Actinoplanes teichomyceticus ATCC 31121: one gene and its partners. The protein of the gene in region 1 interacts with the protein of each later gene in a pairwise test. Links are inferred from orthologs where the notes say so. Each region holds a gene or a part of one and is shown on either strand. Other genes may lie near its edges.

Region 1 (4,313 bases):
GCCGCTGCCGGTGCGCAGCTCGATGCCGGGCGATGCCCGGCACGCCGCCAGCAGCGGGGCGTAGAGGTCGGCCCGGCGGACCACGGCGTACGGGTTGCCGAACCGTTCGCGGTAGCGCCCGGTCAGGCGCAGGCTCTGGACCCGCTCGCCGGTGACGCCGTCCATGAGGCACAGCTCGTCGATGTGGACCGCCACGGCCCGTACCGCGTCACCGACACCGAGCCGGTCCAACGCGTGGAAGCCGTTCGGCCCGATCTGGATGCCCGCGCCCAGCTCGCCGAGAGCGGGCCGGCGTTCCAGGACGACCGCGCGGTGACCCCGGCGGACCACGCTCAGCGCGGCGGCCAGCCCGCCGATGCCGCCACCGGCGATCAGCACCGTGCTCACGTGCCGGCCAGCGACGGGAGCCGGCGTGCGCCGGTGGTCAGTCCGGTCAGCGCGTCCCGGAGGATGCTCAGGCCGTCCTCGGTCAGCACGGATTCGGCGTGGAACTGCATGGAGCCGAAGAACGGCCCGCGCAATGCGTGGATCTCACCGGTGGTCGCATCCCGGCTGATCTCGACCGTTCCGGCGACGGTGTCGGCGCGGGTCATCCGCGGCGGGCAGCGCAGCGCGAACGTGTTGTAGAAGCCGGCCCGGACCGGCCGGCCGAACAGGTTGATCTCCCGTTGCGCGCCCTGGTGCGGGACGTCGCAGCGGATCAGGTCGAATCCGAGCAGGGAGCCGAGGATCTGGTGGCTCAGGCAGACCGCGAGGAACGGCTTGCGTGTGCCGAGCAGTTCCCGCACGCCGTCGCGCAGCCGGGCGATCCTGGGATGGCCGGTGTGCCGTGGATCGCCCGGCCCGGGCCCCATCAGGACCAGATCGTGTCCGGCGAAGGTGTAGGGCTGATCGAACCGGCGCACCCGGACGGTCAGGCCGAGCGAGCGCAGCAACTGATCGAGCATCGCGGTGAAGGTGTCCTCGGCGTCCACCACCAGGACGCTGCGACCGGCGAGCTCGGCCACGTGCGGGCGAGGGGCGGGCGCCGGGCGTAGCCAGTGCGCGGCGATCCTCTCGTTGCGCCGCGCCAGCGCGTGCCGGACCGCGGGATGCGCGGCGAACCGGTTCCGGGGCTTGAGCGCGGCCAGCAGTCCCGCCGCCTTCGCCCGGGTCTCGGCCACCTCGGCGTGCGGATCGGAATGCCGCACCAGGGTCGCGCCGACGTCGATGCGCAGGTGACCGGCCCGGTCGATGTCGGCGGTCCGGATCAGGACGGCCGAGTCGAGAAGCCGGCCGCCCGCCGCGTCCCGGCCGATGAGGGCGGCCACCCCGCTGTAGTATCCGCGGCCCTCCGGCTCGTGGCGGTCGATGACCCGGCAGGCGTTCTCCACCGGGCTACCGGTGACCGTCGGGGCGAACAGCGTCTCGCGCAGGATCTCCCGCACGTCGCGCCCGGTCCGGCCGGTGATGTGGTACTCGGTGTGCGCCAGCCGCGCCATCTCCTTCAGGCCGGGGCCGGTCGCGCGTACGTCGTCGCAGATCCGGGCCATCATCTTCAGTTCCTCGTCGAGCACCATGTACAGCTCGTCGGACTCCTTGCCGTCGGCGAGGAACTCCAGCAGCGACCGGAGGTCGGGTCCGGAACCCGGGTAGCGGTAGGTGCCGCTGACCGGGTTCATCGCGGCCACTCCGCCGGCCAGGCTGAGGTGCCGCTCCGGAGTCGCGCCGACGAGGATGCGTTCCGGGGTGTGCACGAGGAACGTCCAGTACGCGCCCTGCTCACCGGCCACCAGCCGGCGGAAGAACGCCAGCGCCGCGCCCGGGGTGTGGCCGCCGATGTCGGCGCGGAAGGATCGCTTGATGACGAAGTTCGCGCCCTCGCCCCGCCCGATCTCCTCGTCGATGACGCGCCGCACGGTCGCGGCGTATCCGGCGTCGTCCGGCTCGAACCGGGCGTCGTGCAGGGTGACGGAGACGTCCTCGATCCCGGACAGCGCCTCGGTCAGCGGGACGGCGCCCTGCTCGCGGACCGCCATCGCCAGCAGCGGCGCGCCGTCGTCGGGCGCGAGGTAGCCGCGCTCCCGGACCTGCCGGTACGGGATCAGCGCCAGCACCTCGTGCCCGCGCCGCCCGCCCGGCGCCGAGGGCACCGGCAGGTCGTCGAGGCTGTCCACCTCGGACAGCTCACCCAGCAGGATCTCCAGGTCGCCGGCGGCCGCCGACTCCGGCCGGTGCAGCAGGGCGTACGCCGGCTCCCGGCCCGCCAGGACCCGGCGCAGCAGGTCGTGCCCGGTCATCCGCGGGTCTCCGGCGCCGCGCCGAGGTCCGCGAGCAGCCGGTCGGTGGTGGCCACCACGGCGCAGCGCCCCGCGGCGTAGTCCAGGGCCATCCGGTGGTGCTGCGGCGTGAAGTCGGCGACCGCGTCCGCGGCCAGGAACGGCTGGATGTCGTGGGTGAAAGCCTCACAGGCCGTCATCAGGACGCCTACGTGGGCGTACACGCCGCACACCAGCAGCTGGTCGCGCCCGCTGCGGCGCATCCCCGCCAACAGGTCGGTGCGGTGGAAGGCGCTGTACCGCCACTTGGTGAGGATCCAGTCGCCCGGCGCCGGGGCTAGCCCGTCGACGACCTCGCGATGCGCCGGGTCGGCGGTCATCCCCGGACCCCAGAAGTCCGCGAGCAGCCCGCGCTGCCGTGGGGTCATGCCGCCGGGCTGCATCGTGTACGCCACCGGCGTCCCCGCACGCGCGCAGGCCCGCCGCAGCCGGATCACGTTGCCGGTCAGCTCGGCCAGCGGCGAGCAGTCCGTGGGAAAGGCCCGGAGGAAGTACTTCTGCATGTCGTGGATCAGCAGAACCGCCCGGGCCGGGTCGGGTGTCCAGGCAGCGATCCGCCCGGGGAGCTCGTCGGCGCCGGGCATGGGGTACGACTCGATGACTGGTAGGCCTGCCACTGTTCTCCCTCTTGTTCTGGGCCGGCTGGACGTCGCTCAGACGCCGAGCGTCGCGCCGCCGTCGACGGTGAGCGTCTGCAGCGTGATGTGTCCGGCCCGGTCCGACAGCAGAAAAGCCGTCGCCTCGGCCACGTCCTCGGGCGTCGCGATCTTGCCCAGCGGGATGCCGAGGCGGTACTCCGAGGGCGTACCGTCGATGGAGGTGCGCGGGCCCTGCCCGGCGCTCCACAGCTGGCTGAGCATCGGCGTGCCGGTCGAGCCCGGCGCGACCACGTTGCACCGGATGCCGTGCCGGGCCACTTCCAGACCCAGCGATTTGGTGAACATCGCGACCGCGGCCTTGGAGGCGGCGTAGGCCGCCATGCCGGTCCGTGGCGTGTCCGCGGCGTTCGACGCGATCGTCACCACCGCTCCGGAGCCGCGCCGCACCATCGCGGCCACCACGGCCCGTGACACGAGGAAGACCCCGTTGACGTTGGCCGCGAAGGTGTCGTGCCAGTCCTGCTCCGCGTACGAGATCACCTCGCCCGTGCGCAGCACACCCGACGCGTTGACCAACAGGTCGATCGGGCCGAGGTCGCGTTCGATCGCGGTCACCGCCGCGGCGACCTCGGCACTGGAGGAGACGTCCGCCGGGAACGCCCGGACCGGCAGTCCGTCCGCCTGGTGCCGTCTCCCGGCCGATCGGAGCGCCTCCCGGTCGCGGTCCACCGCCGCGACCGTGGCTCCCCGGGCGGCCAGGGTCCGGGCCACCGCCGCGCCGATGCCGCCCGCCGCGCCGGTCACCAGGGCGATCTTGCCGGCGAAGTCCACCGTGGTCATGCCGTCCTCTCCATGATCTCCGCGACGCCGGTCAGGCCGGCCAGCGGGCGCCGGCCGGCACGTCGATGGCGAAGTCGTCCGCCAGCACCCGGCCGAGCTCCCGCTGGTCGCGCAGCGCACGGACCCTGCGGGCCCCGTCCGGGGTCACCTCGATCAGCCGCATGCCGATGACGATCAGATGTCCCCGCGGCCTGGCGATGCCGACGTACAGGTTCTGCCGCGCGGGCGAGCGCGGGTTCGTTGCGACGTGCCAGTTCATCGGGAAGATGTCGATCTCCTCGAACGGTTCCAGCGTGAACTCGTACTGGTCGTCCCAGGCGGCGCCCCGGACGGCTTGCAGCGCCCACAGGTCGGAGGCCTCGGGGCGAGGCCGCCGGCGCAGCCGGAAACGCCGTCCGCTCTGGACCGACTCGGCGCCGTCCACCAGCGGAATCGCCTCCAGCAGGGCGGTGGTCGACCCGAAGCCCACGTCGGCGATGTACGGCACCGGCGCGCCGGGCACGTCCACCCGCAGCAGCAGGTGGGTGCGCGGCAGCCTGGTCACGGCGCGGGCCAG
Region 2 (4,551 bases), 2.0 Mb from region 1 along the record:
CGCGCGCCGGCCGCCGCCCGGCCACGATCGGCCGCCGAGGGGTACACGCTGCCCATGCCGACCGGCCCCGAGCAGCTCGGCACCGTCGCGCTCCACCTCGTCGACCGCACCCGTACCGATCCCTGGGTGCCCGGGCGGCCGGTTCGCGAGATCATGATCCAGATCTGGTACCCGGCCCGGCACATCCACGGCCACCCGGCGGCGCCGTGGCTGTCGCCGGGCGCGGTGCCCCACTTCTCCGAGATGTTCGGCCTGCCCGCCGAGAGAGTCCGCGCGACGGCCACGCACGGCCGGGCCGGCGCACCGGTGCACGGCGGCCGTCCGGTCGTGCTCTACTCGCCCGGTCTGGGCGGCGACCGCGGCACCAGCACCGTCCTCGCCGAGGAGCTGGTGAGCCACGGCTACATCGTGGTCACCATCGACCACACCCACGACGCCAGCGAGGTCGAGTTCCCGGACGGGCGGGTCGAGGTGGCGGCCATCCCGCCCGACATCGACGAGCAGATCATCGCCCAAGTCGTCGCGGTTCGTGAGGCCGACACCCGGTTCGTCCTCGACCAGCTGGCCGTCGTCAACGCCGGTGGCAACCCCGACGCGGGGAACCGCCGGCTTCCCATCGGACTGCGGGGCGCATTCGACCTGAACCGGATCGGCATGTTCGGTCACTCACTCGGTGGCAGCACCGCCGCCGCCACGATGCACCACGACCGGCGGATCAAGGCCGGGGTCAACCTGGACGGCACACTCGTCGGCGCGGCCGCCGTCGCGGGCTCCGACCGGCCGTTCCTGCTGCTGAGCAGCGACCACGGCACCGACCCGGAGGACCCGACCTGGGACGCGTTCTGGACGAGCCAGCGGGGCTGGAAACGTGAGCTGAGCCTGACCGGCTCGGTCCACGGCTCGTTCAACGACGGCCAGGTGCTGTACCCGCAGGCCGCCCCGGAGATCGGCCTCACCCCCGAGCAGCTCGCCGGAATGGTCGGCACGCTGCGCCCGCAGCGTTCCGTCACCATCCAGCGCGACTACCTCCGGGCCTTCTTCGACCAGCACCTGCGGGGCCGGCGCAGCCGGCTGATGTGCGGCGCGGACCCGCGCTACCCCGAGATCCGTTTCGTCCGGTAACGCCGGTCAGCCGAGCGGGGCGTTCATCGCACGGGCGAGCAACGCGTCCCGGGAGCCGGCGCCGTCGCCTGCCGGCCAAGCCCGCATGGCGGCGTTCAGGCAGGCCACGGCGCAGGCGACGAGGGGCCCGGGGCGGGGGGTCGCGATCGGCGGGCAGGTCACCCGGCAGGCGGGCGGCGTCCAGCGGGACGAGCAGCTCCTCCCGGGCCTGCTGCTTTTCCCGGTGGCGGGCACATCCAGGGCGCCCTGGAGACCGACCCGGCCGACGTCGTCGCCACCTCCACCGTGCTCGCCGAGGCGCCGGGGCCGCTGGGCCTGGCGTTCGTCGGCATCCTGCACGCCGACCGCGCCGGTGAGCTGGCGCAGAGGCTGCGCCCCGCGGCCGCCGCGCCGGTGATCCTCAACCACGGCTCGATCTCCACGCCACGGGTGAACCGCGCCCGGGGACCGACTCCGCGGCCGGCGACCGATCCGGAACGGCTCGACGCCGCGATCCGCCGTAGCAGTACTAGCCGGCAGCGGCCGGGGGCAGCCCGCCGTCCCCGTCGACGATCGTGTCCGGCGTGCCGTCCTCGTCGAGGTCCACCATCGTCAGGTCGACCTTGCCGTCACCGTCGGTGTCGAACTGGAACAGGTCCGGCTTGCCGTCGCCGTCGGTGTCCGACACCCAGACGTCGGTCCGGCCGTCGCCGTTGGCGTCGCTGGTCATCAGGTCGACGCGGTCGTCGCCCCGGGTCTGCACGACCTCCTGCGGCTCACTCATATCGTCTCCTCCAGTCGGGTGCGGCACCGCGCGTCCGCCGATGCCGGCTCTACCGGGACGGATCGTCCGGCACAACCGCCACATCAGTACCCGGCGCGCGCAAGGCCAGTCGCCCCGCCTGTGACGGGTGTCGCTTCTGGCCCGTCCGGCCGGGGGTAACGTACGCCGTCGTGGATATCGCGGCAGACGGCACGGAGCACCTGTTCACCAGCAGCGGAGGCGGTGCGCTCGCCGAGCGGATGGGCATCGTGATCACCGAGGCGACGGCCGAGCGGGTCGTCGGCACGATGCCGGTCGAGGGCAACACCCAGCCGTACGGGCTGCTGCACGGCGGGGCGTCCTGTGTGCTCGCCGAGACACTCGGCTCGGTCGGCGCGGTGCTGCACGGGCAGACCGTGGACCGGCCGTTCGCGGTCGGGGTGGACATCAACGCCACCCACCACAAGGCGGCCCGCTCCGGGCTGGTGACCGGGACGGCGGTGCCGGTGCATCGCGGCCGGGCGGTCGCGACGTACGAGGTGGTCCTGGAGGACGAGGCCGGTGACCGGGTCTGCACCGCCCGCATCACCTGTCTGCTGCGCGGCGCCTGAACCGGCGGCGATCGATGGCCGATCCTTGACGGTTCCGCGTACGTTTGCAGCGTGACCGGAGTACCACAGCACGCGTTCGACGACGCCACGCAGATCCTCACCTGCGCTTTCAGTGGTGACAGCGAGGCTGTGGCCAGCACCTTCGACGCGGTCGTCGACCGGGACGGGGTGGTCGGCGCCTGGGACGTCGCGTGGTGCCTGGCCGCCACCATGGTCGGGGACCTGCCCGGCGGCGGTGGCTGGACGCTGGACTTCCCGGGCATCGACGACGCCCGCTATGACAAGCGCTGGGTCGCCCGGTTCGTCAGTGCCTACGTCAACGGCGACTTCCCCACCGGCGAGGCCCTCTTCGGCGCGGCGATCGCCGACGGCCAGCTGCCGGAGTGCCTGCTCGCCCTGGCCGGCTCCACCGTCGCGACCCTGCGGCACCGCGCCGCCTGACGGCCGGCGCGCAGCGCACCTGTGGCACCGGTGTCACGACTTCTTGTGGTAGAGCGCTTTCGCATACTGCGTCGCGGCGGCGGTGTTGTACATCGACGCCAGTGACATGAAGAACGAGTTGTCGGCGATGGCCCGGGACGCCTGAGCGGTCCCGGAGTATCGGATGTCAGCCTCCGCTTCGGACAGGCCACGTGCCTTGAACTGCCGGCGCATCGCGGTCTGGCCGGTGCGGAAGGCCTCGGCGGCCTCCTCGGCGTTCCGCATGTAGGACATCGCCTTCTCGCTCAGGGCTTCGGCAAGGTTGTAGGCCGTCTGTTCGGCCTCGTTGGTGAAGGTGTGCACGACGCTGTGCCTCCTCGCAAGCCGGGTCAACACGGACCGATCCCGATAACACTCTGATCGAGCTGACGGCGGCCTTCAAGGGGCGACCCCCGCCTGTGGACAGCCGAGGCGCCAGGGGTCACGGCCGGCGATCCGAGGCGGCGGACGCCGTCGTCACGGCGGTGGCCGGGTTTGTGCCGCGGACCGATCCGTGGCCTGTCATGTCCAGCTGAGTGGCGCGGCGTAGAGGGCGCGGGCGGCGTGCCGTGAATGGGCAACGCCGGCCCGGTTCGCATCCGGTCACCCGGATCGTTCGGTCAGTGCTCCCTGCCGGTCTCGCGGCGCCGCCTGTCCTCGGCGTCCGCGATGCCGTGCGCCACCGCCAGCCTGATCACCCGGTACAGCACAGCGATACCCAGCAGGCCGAGCAACACCGGCCCGATGATCCCCGCATCCATGTTCTGAGGCTAGGTCACGCGCACCTCAGCAGCTCACATACGAGAACACCGCCGGTGCCGCCGCGGGTGCGGGCCACCGGCTCCGGCGCAGGGCGGGATCACCGAACGCTGTGAGAGCGGTCACGAAGCTGATGCTCCTGCGGTGAGGAGGCTGATCGAGGCGCGTAGCGAAGGGTGAACTGTGATGGCGATCATGGGCGCTCCGCCATCGCCGGAGATCGACTTCCCGGGCCGGCCGAGCCGGGAAACGACGAAGCCCCCAGCCGCGTTTCCGCAGGTGAGGGCTTGCGTTCTGAGTTTTGCTGAAGAGTGGCCAGGGGCGGGGTCGAACCGCCGACCTTCCGATTTTCAGTCGGACGCTCGTACCAACTGAGCTACCTGGCCGTGCTTGGTGTTGCGGTCCTGACGGGACTTGAACCCGCGACCTCCGCCTTGACAGGGCGGCGAGCACTCCAACTGCTCCACAGGACCTTGCTATTCACTTGCTCTGGTGTGTCAGCGACTTGCACCGCTAACTTACCAGTACCCCCAACGGGATTCGAACCCGTGCTACCGCCTTGAAAGGGCGGCGTCCTAGGCCACTAGACGATGAGGGCAACTCCGCCATCATTGCACATCGAGCTGGCTGCTCGATCGGCAACGTTTGGTGGCCTTCGCCCCAACCGCGCCCCGTTGAGGCCTGCAAAGCATATGTGATCCACCGAGCGGTCTCCAAATCGGGACCCCCCTTTTCTCTCGCAAGCCCTTGACCAGGGAAAACGTGAGAAGGTCAGACGGAGGCGAGGAGCTGGACCGCCTCGGCGAGCCCGGTCAGCCGGGTGATGCCGGGCGGAAGTTCGTCGCCCGGCCAGCCCGG
Region 3 (4,592 bases), 3.7 Mb from region 1 along the record:
TTCGAGGACACGTACACGTAGTCGCTGAACAGGACCTCGGGGTCGACGACGTGGCGCAGGCTCATCAGCCGGCAGGAGCGGCAGACGATGACGTCGACGGGGTACTCCGGCTGCGGCCGGTCCCGGTCGGCGGGGTCGAGCAGGTTGTTGGCCAGCGGGGTGCGGCCCAGCGACAGCAGGTCCAGCCAGTCCTGGTGGCCGCAGACCCGGCAGCGGTCCACGTCCCGGATGATGCTCGGCATGGCGATCTCCTTTGTGTGCCTCAGTGGAAGGTGGGTTCGGGGCGTCGTTGCCGGGCCGTGGCCCGCTCACGCAGGGGCTCCCACCACGCCCGGTTCTCCCGGTACCAGGCGACGGTGGCGGCCAGCCCCTCGGTGAAGTCGATCTGCGGCCGGTACCCCAGCTCGCGGGTGATCTTGGTGGTGTCCAGCGAGTAGCGCCGGTCGTGTCCCTGCCGGTCCGGCACCCGATCCACGGCGTCCCAGCCGGCGCCGCACGCCTCGAGCAGCCGCCCGGTCAGCTCGATGTTGCTCAGCTCCGTGCCGCCGCCGATGTGGTACACCTCGCCGGCCCGGCCGTCCTGCAGCACGAGTTGGATGCCCCGGCAGTGATCGGCCACGTGCAGCCAGTCGCGGCGGTTGCGCCCGTCGCCGTACAGTGGAACCCGCCGGGCGTCGAGCAGATTGGTGACGAACAGCGGGATCACCTTCTCCGGAAACTGGTACGGCCCGTAGTTGTTGGTGCACCGCGTCACACACACGTCCAGCCCGAACGAGCGGTGATACGCCAGCGCCAGCACATCGGAGCCGGCCTTGGCCGCCGCGTACGGCACGTTGGGCGACAGCGGGGTCTGCTCGGTCCACGAACCGTGCTCGATGGAGCCGTACACCTCGTCCGTGGACACGTGCACGAACCGGCGTACCCTGTGCCGCAGCGCCGCCTCCAGCAGGGTCTGGGTGCCGAGGACGTTGGTCCGGACGAACTGGTCCGCCGCGACCAGCGAGCGGTCCACGTGCGTCTCCGCGGCGAAATGCACGACGACGTCCTGGCCCGCGACCGCCCGGTCGACCACCTCCGGATCGCAGGTGTCACCGTGCACGAACCGGTAACCGTCCACCCCGGCGACCGGCGCGAGATTGGCCAGGTTGCCCGAGTACGTCAGCTTGTCCAGCACGGTGACCTGACTGCCGGCCGATCCGGGCAGCTGCCCGCGCAGGGTCGCGCGCACGAAATGCGATCCGATGAAACCCGCCCCACCCGTTACCAGGATGCGCACCTGTTCTCCTTCGTTTCAGCCCGGCCCGGGTCAGGGCGCGGGGATTTCGAACAGCGCGGGTACGCGGACGGTCAGCGCCATGTCCCCGCGCGCTTTGAGCCGGCCGAGCACCAGCATGGACACCGGACTGGAGCGGCCCGCGACCAAGCCGAGCAGCTCCATCGCGCCCAGGGTCAGCGTCAGCCGCGGTTCGTGGCGGGGCCGGTCCGACAGCGTGCACACACCATCGGCGATGACCAGTTCGTAGGTGTCGGCGCCGCCGTCGGGACGCCCGGTCACGCACCAGTGGATGACCGCGGACAGGGTGCCCGCTCGGTCTTGGCGCAGCAGTCCGGGCATCCGGGCGAAAATGCCGTTCAGCACGGTACGGCGGTGCGCACCCGCCATCGCCGCCTTCAGCTCCGCGGCAGGGGTGCGCCGGAGCAGCGCGGCGAAATCCTGCGGCTCCAGATCCGCCGGGTCCACATCGGTGAACATCGTTCTCCTCGGGGGTTCAGGGGTGCCGGCGCCGCGCGATGTCGGCCCGCAGCGCCTTCTTGTCGACCTTGCCGATGGCGGTGACCGGGAGGCTGTCCACCAGCTCTAGCCGCTCGGGCAGCTTGAACGCCGCCACCCCGGCCTCGCGCATGACGTCGCGCACCTGCGCCAACGTGACCGTGCTGCCCGCGCGCGGCACGACGTACAGGCAGACGGCTTCGCCGAGCTCAGGATCCGGCATCGCCACCGCGGCGGCCTGGCTCACCGTGGCCAGCTGGTGGGCGAAGTTCTCCACCTCCTCCGCGGCGATCTTCTCGCCGCCGCGGTTGATGAGATCCTTGTCGCGGCCCTCGATCACCAGGTTGCCGTCGGCGCGCAGCCGCACCACGTCCCCGGTGCGATACCAGCCGCCGGGCGGGTACGCCGCCGCGGTCAGCTCCGGCTCGCGGTAGTAACCGAGCGGCGTGTACGGCCCTCGGGTCAGCAGAATCCCGGGTTCCCCGATCGGCACCGGCGTCCCGTCCTCGTCGACCAGCAGCAGCTCGTCGTCGGGACAGATCGGCCGGCCCTGCGTGTGGTGCACCACCGCGTCGGGATCGCCGGGCCTGGTCATGCACAGCAAACCCTCGGCCATTCCGTACACCTGCTGCAGCCGGGCGCCCAGCGCGGGCGTGACCCGGGCGGCCACCTCGTCGGGCAGCCGCGACCCGGCCACCTGCACCAGGTCCAGCGAATCCAGGTCGGCGGCGGGGGAGCCGGCCAGGTGGTCCAGCCAGCGGATGACGGCAGCCGGCACGAGCGAGGTCATCGTGACCCGGTGCTCGGCGATCGCGGCCAGCGCCCGCTGCGGTGCGGGCGAGGCCAGGATCACGATGCGCCCGCCGCTGACCAGCGTGCCCAGGATGCCCGGCCCGGCCATCGGATAGCCGTGCGCGAGCGGCAGCACCGCCAGATACACCGTGTCCGGCCCGGCGCCGCAGATCCGCGCGGCCGTGCGCATCATGTACGCGTAGTCGTTGTGCGTGCGCGGGATGAGCTTGGGTCGCCCGGTGGTACCGCCGGACAGCAGGAACAACGCCACGTCACCGGGATCCGGGGCCGCGGCGCGAGCGCTGGTGTCGCCGGCCGGCGCGCACAGCGCCACCAGGTCGAGGCTGTCCGGCCGGTTCCGGCGTCCGGTCACCGCGACGTGCCGCAGGCCGGGCACCGCGGCGGCGACCTCGTGCGCCAGCTGCTCGTGGTCGAAACCGCGGACCGTGCCCGCCACCAGCAGCGCCCGCGCCTCGGTGAGCCGGGCAATCGCGGTCAGCTCCTGCCGCCGGTGCGCGGGCAGCGCCATCACCGGCACCACCCCACTGCGGAAACAGGCCAGCGCGATGACCACGAACTCCCAGCAGTTCGGCAGCTGCACGATGACCCGGTCACCGGCGCGCAGACCGAGACCGTGTAACCGTTGGGCCGCGCCGTCCACCCGCGACACCAGCTCGGCGAAGGTCAATGACACGTCGCCGTCGACGAGACAGATCGTCCCCGGGCGGCCGGCCGCCGCGTCGTCCAGATAGGCGCCCAGCGGCCGTTGTTCCCAGTAACCGCGGGCCACATAACGCTCCGCCAGCTCGTCGGGCCACGGCACCACCTCCGGCCGCCCGGCCCTCGACGCAGTCACGGACATGTGCTGTCTCCCTCTCTGCTGCGGGTCACCGCAAACGTTAGGAAAGGCACCGCGAAAATGCGTCTCCGGAATTGCTGGACAGCCTCGTGCTGCTGCGCACTCACGGAGATGCCCGGCCGGTTGCCGGCGGCGCACGATGTTTCGCAGTCGGTGCGCCGCAAGCCCCGCACACCGTGACCGGCCGGGAACCATTTCGGGTCGGCTTGTGCCCTGAGAGGAGCCGGAACGTGAGCCAGGATGGGGAATTCCCGGATGCCGTGGCCATCATCGGAATGAGTTGCCGGTTCGCCCCCGATCTCGACTCCCTGGAGAAATTCTGGGCCTTTCTCGCCGGCGGGCGTACCGCCGTCGCCGACATGCCCGCCAAACGATGGGATCCCTACGCCGCGAGCAATCCGCAGGCCACCGCCATTTTGCGCAGCACCACCCGCAAAGGCGCTTTCCTCGACGACATCGAGGGCTTCGACGCTGATTTCTTCGGCATCTCCCCGCGCGAAGCCGACTTCCTGGACCCGCAGCAGCGGATCATGCTGGAACTCGCGTGGGAGGCGCTGCACCACGCGGGGCTGCCCCCGCTGTCGCTGCGCGGCACCGACGCCGGCGTGTACGTCGCCGCGAACTCCAACGACTACGGCCGCCGCCTGCTCGAAGACCTCACCCGCACCGGCGCGTGGGCGGTCAACGGCACCACCTACTACGGCATCGCCAACCGCATCTCCTACTTCCTGGACCTGCGCGGAGCCAGCATGGCCGTCGACACCGCCTGTGCCGGCTCGCTGACCGCGTTGCACCTGGCCTGCCGGAGCCTGTGCACCGGCGAGACCCCGGTCGCGCTGGTCGGCGGCGTCAACATCATGGCCACCCCCGCGCTGATGGTCGCGCTCGATGCGGCCGGCGCGACCGCCCCCGACGGGCGCAGCAAGGCCTTCGACAGGACCGCCGACGGCTACGGCCGCGGTGAGGGCGCCGGGGTGCTCGTGCTCAAGCGGCTTGCCGACGCCCGCCGCGACGGCGACCGGGTCCTGGCCCTGATCCGTGGCTCCGGCGCCTTCCAGGACGGCCGCTCCGACGGCATGATGGCCCCTCGCGGCGACGCTCAGATCCACATGCTGGCGCAGACGTACCAGCGGGCCGGCATCGACCCGGCGACCGTGGACTACGTCGAGG

Evidence for each region.
Region 2: the proteins of ACTEI_RS09835 (region 1) and ACTEI_RS00715 interact in binary tests that used the Escherichia coli proteins (3 or more experiments, as listed by UniProt). The link is inferred for Actinoplanes teichomyceticus ATCC 31121 from one-to-one orthologs.
Region 3: the proteins of ACTEI_RS09835 (region 1) and ACTEI_RS25515 interact in binary tests that used the Escherichia coli proteins (3 or more experiments, as listed by UniProt). The link is inferred for Actinoplanes teichomyceticus ATCC 31121 from one-to-one orthologs.

The regions. Positions count from the first base shown.
Region 1 is NZ_CP023865.1:2,159,497-2,163,809, reverse strand. Bases 1,106-3,813 are described here. They hold ACTEI_RS09835 (isochorismatase family protein), read right to left. Parts: upstream 2,936-3,813; coding sequence 2,276-2,935; downstream 1,106-2,275. Other genes in these bases: ACTEI_RS09825 (arylamine N-acetyltransferase family protein), read right to left, coding at 3,789-3,813; ACTEI_RS09830 (2,3-dihydro-2,3-dihydroxybenzoate dehydrogenase), read right to left, coding at 2,972-3,757; ACTEI_RS09840 (anthranilate synthase family protein), read right to left, coding at 1,106-2,279. Outside these bases: ACTEI_RS09845 (3-hydroxybenzoate 6-monooxygenase), read right to left, coding at 1-387; more of ACTEI_RS09840, read right to left, coding at 384-1,105; more of ACTEI_RS09825, read right to left, coding at 3,814-4,313. UniProt on the Escherichia coli protein: Involved in the biosynthesis of the siderophore enterobactin (enterochelin), which is a macrocyclic trimeric lactone of N-(2,3-dihydroxybenzoyl)-serine.
Region 2 is NZ_CP023865.1:159,347-163,897, forward strand. What follows is about bases 854-3,799. They hold ACTEI_RS00715 (hotdog fold thioesterase), read left to right. Parts: upstream 854-2,124; coding sequence 2,125-2,475; downstream 2,476-3,799. Other genes in these bases: ACTEI_RS00700 (alpha/beta hydrolase family protein), read left to right, coding at 854-1,122; ACTEI_RS00705 (hypothetical protein), read right to left, coding at 1,129-1,530; ACTEI_RS00710 (hypothetical protein), read right to left, coding at 1,631-1,885; ACTEI_RS00720 (hypothetical protein), read left to right, coding at 2,527-2,916; ACTEI_RS00725 (hypothetical protein), read right to left, coding at 2,950-3,258. Also shown: more of ACTEI_RS00700, read left to right, coding at 1-853; ACTEI_RS00745 (MerR family transcriptional regulator), read right to left, coding at 4,465-4,551. UniProt on the Escherichia coli protein: Required for optimal enterobactin synthesis. Acts as a proofreading enzyme that prevents EntB misacylation by hydrolyzing the thioester bound existing between EntB and wrongly charged molecules.
Region 3 is NZ_CP023865.1:5,830,148-5,834,739, reverse strand. What follows is about bases 1,098-4,084. They hold ACTEI_RS25515 ((2,3-dihydroxybenzoyl)adenylate synthase), read right to left. Parts: upstream 3,426-4,084; coding sequence 1,770-3,425; downstream 1,098-1,769. Other genes in these bases: ACTEI_RS25510 (type I polyketide synthase), read left to right, coding at 3,653-4,084; ACTEI_RS25520 (SCP2 sterol-binding domain-containing protein), read right to left, coding at 1,307-1,741; rfbB (dTDP-glucose 4,6-dehydratase), read right to left, coding at 1,098-1,276. In the rest of the region: ACTEI_RS25530 (class I SAM-dependent methyltransferase), read right to left, coding at 1-242; more of rfbB, read right to left, coding at 263-1,097; more of ACTEI_RS25510, read left to right, coding at 4,085-4,592. UniProt on the Escherichia coli protein: Involved in the biosynthesis of the siderophore enterobactin (enterochelin), which is a macrocyclic trimeric lactone of N-(2,3-dihydroxybenzoyl)-serine.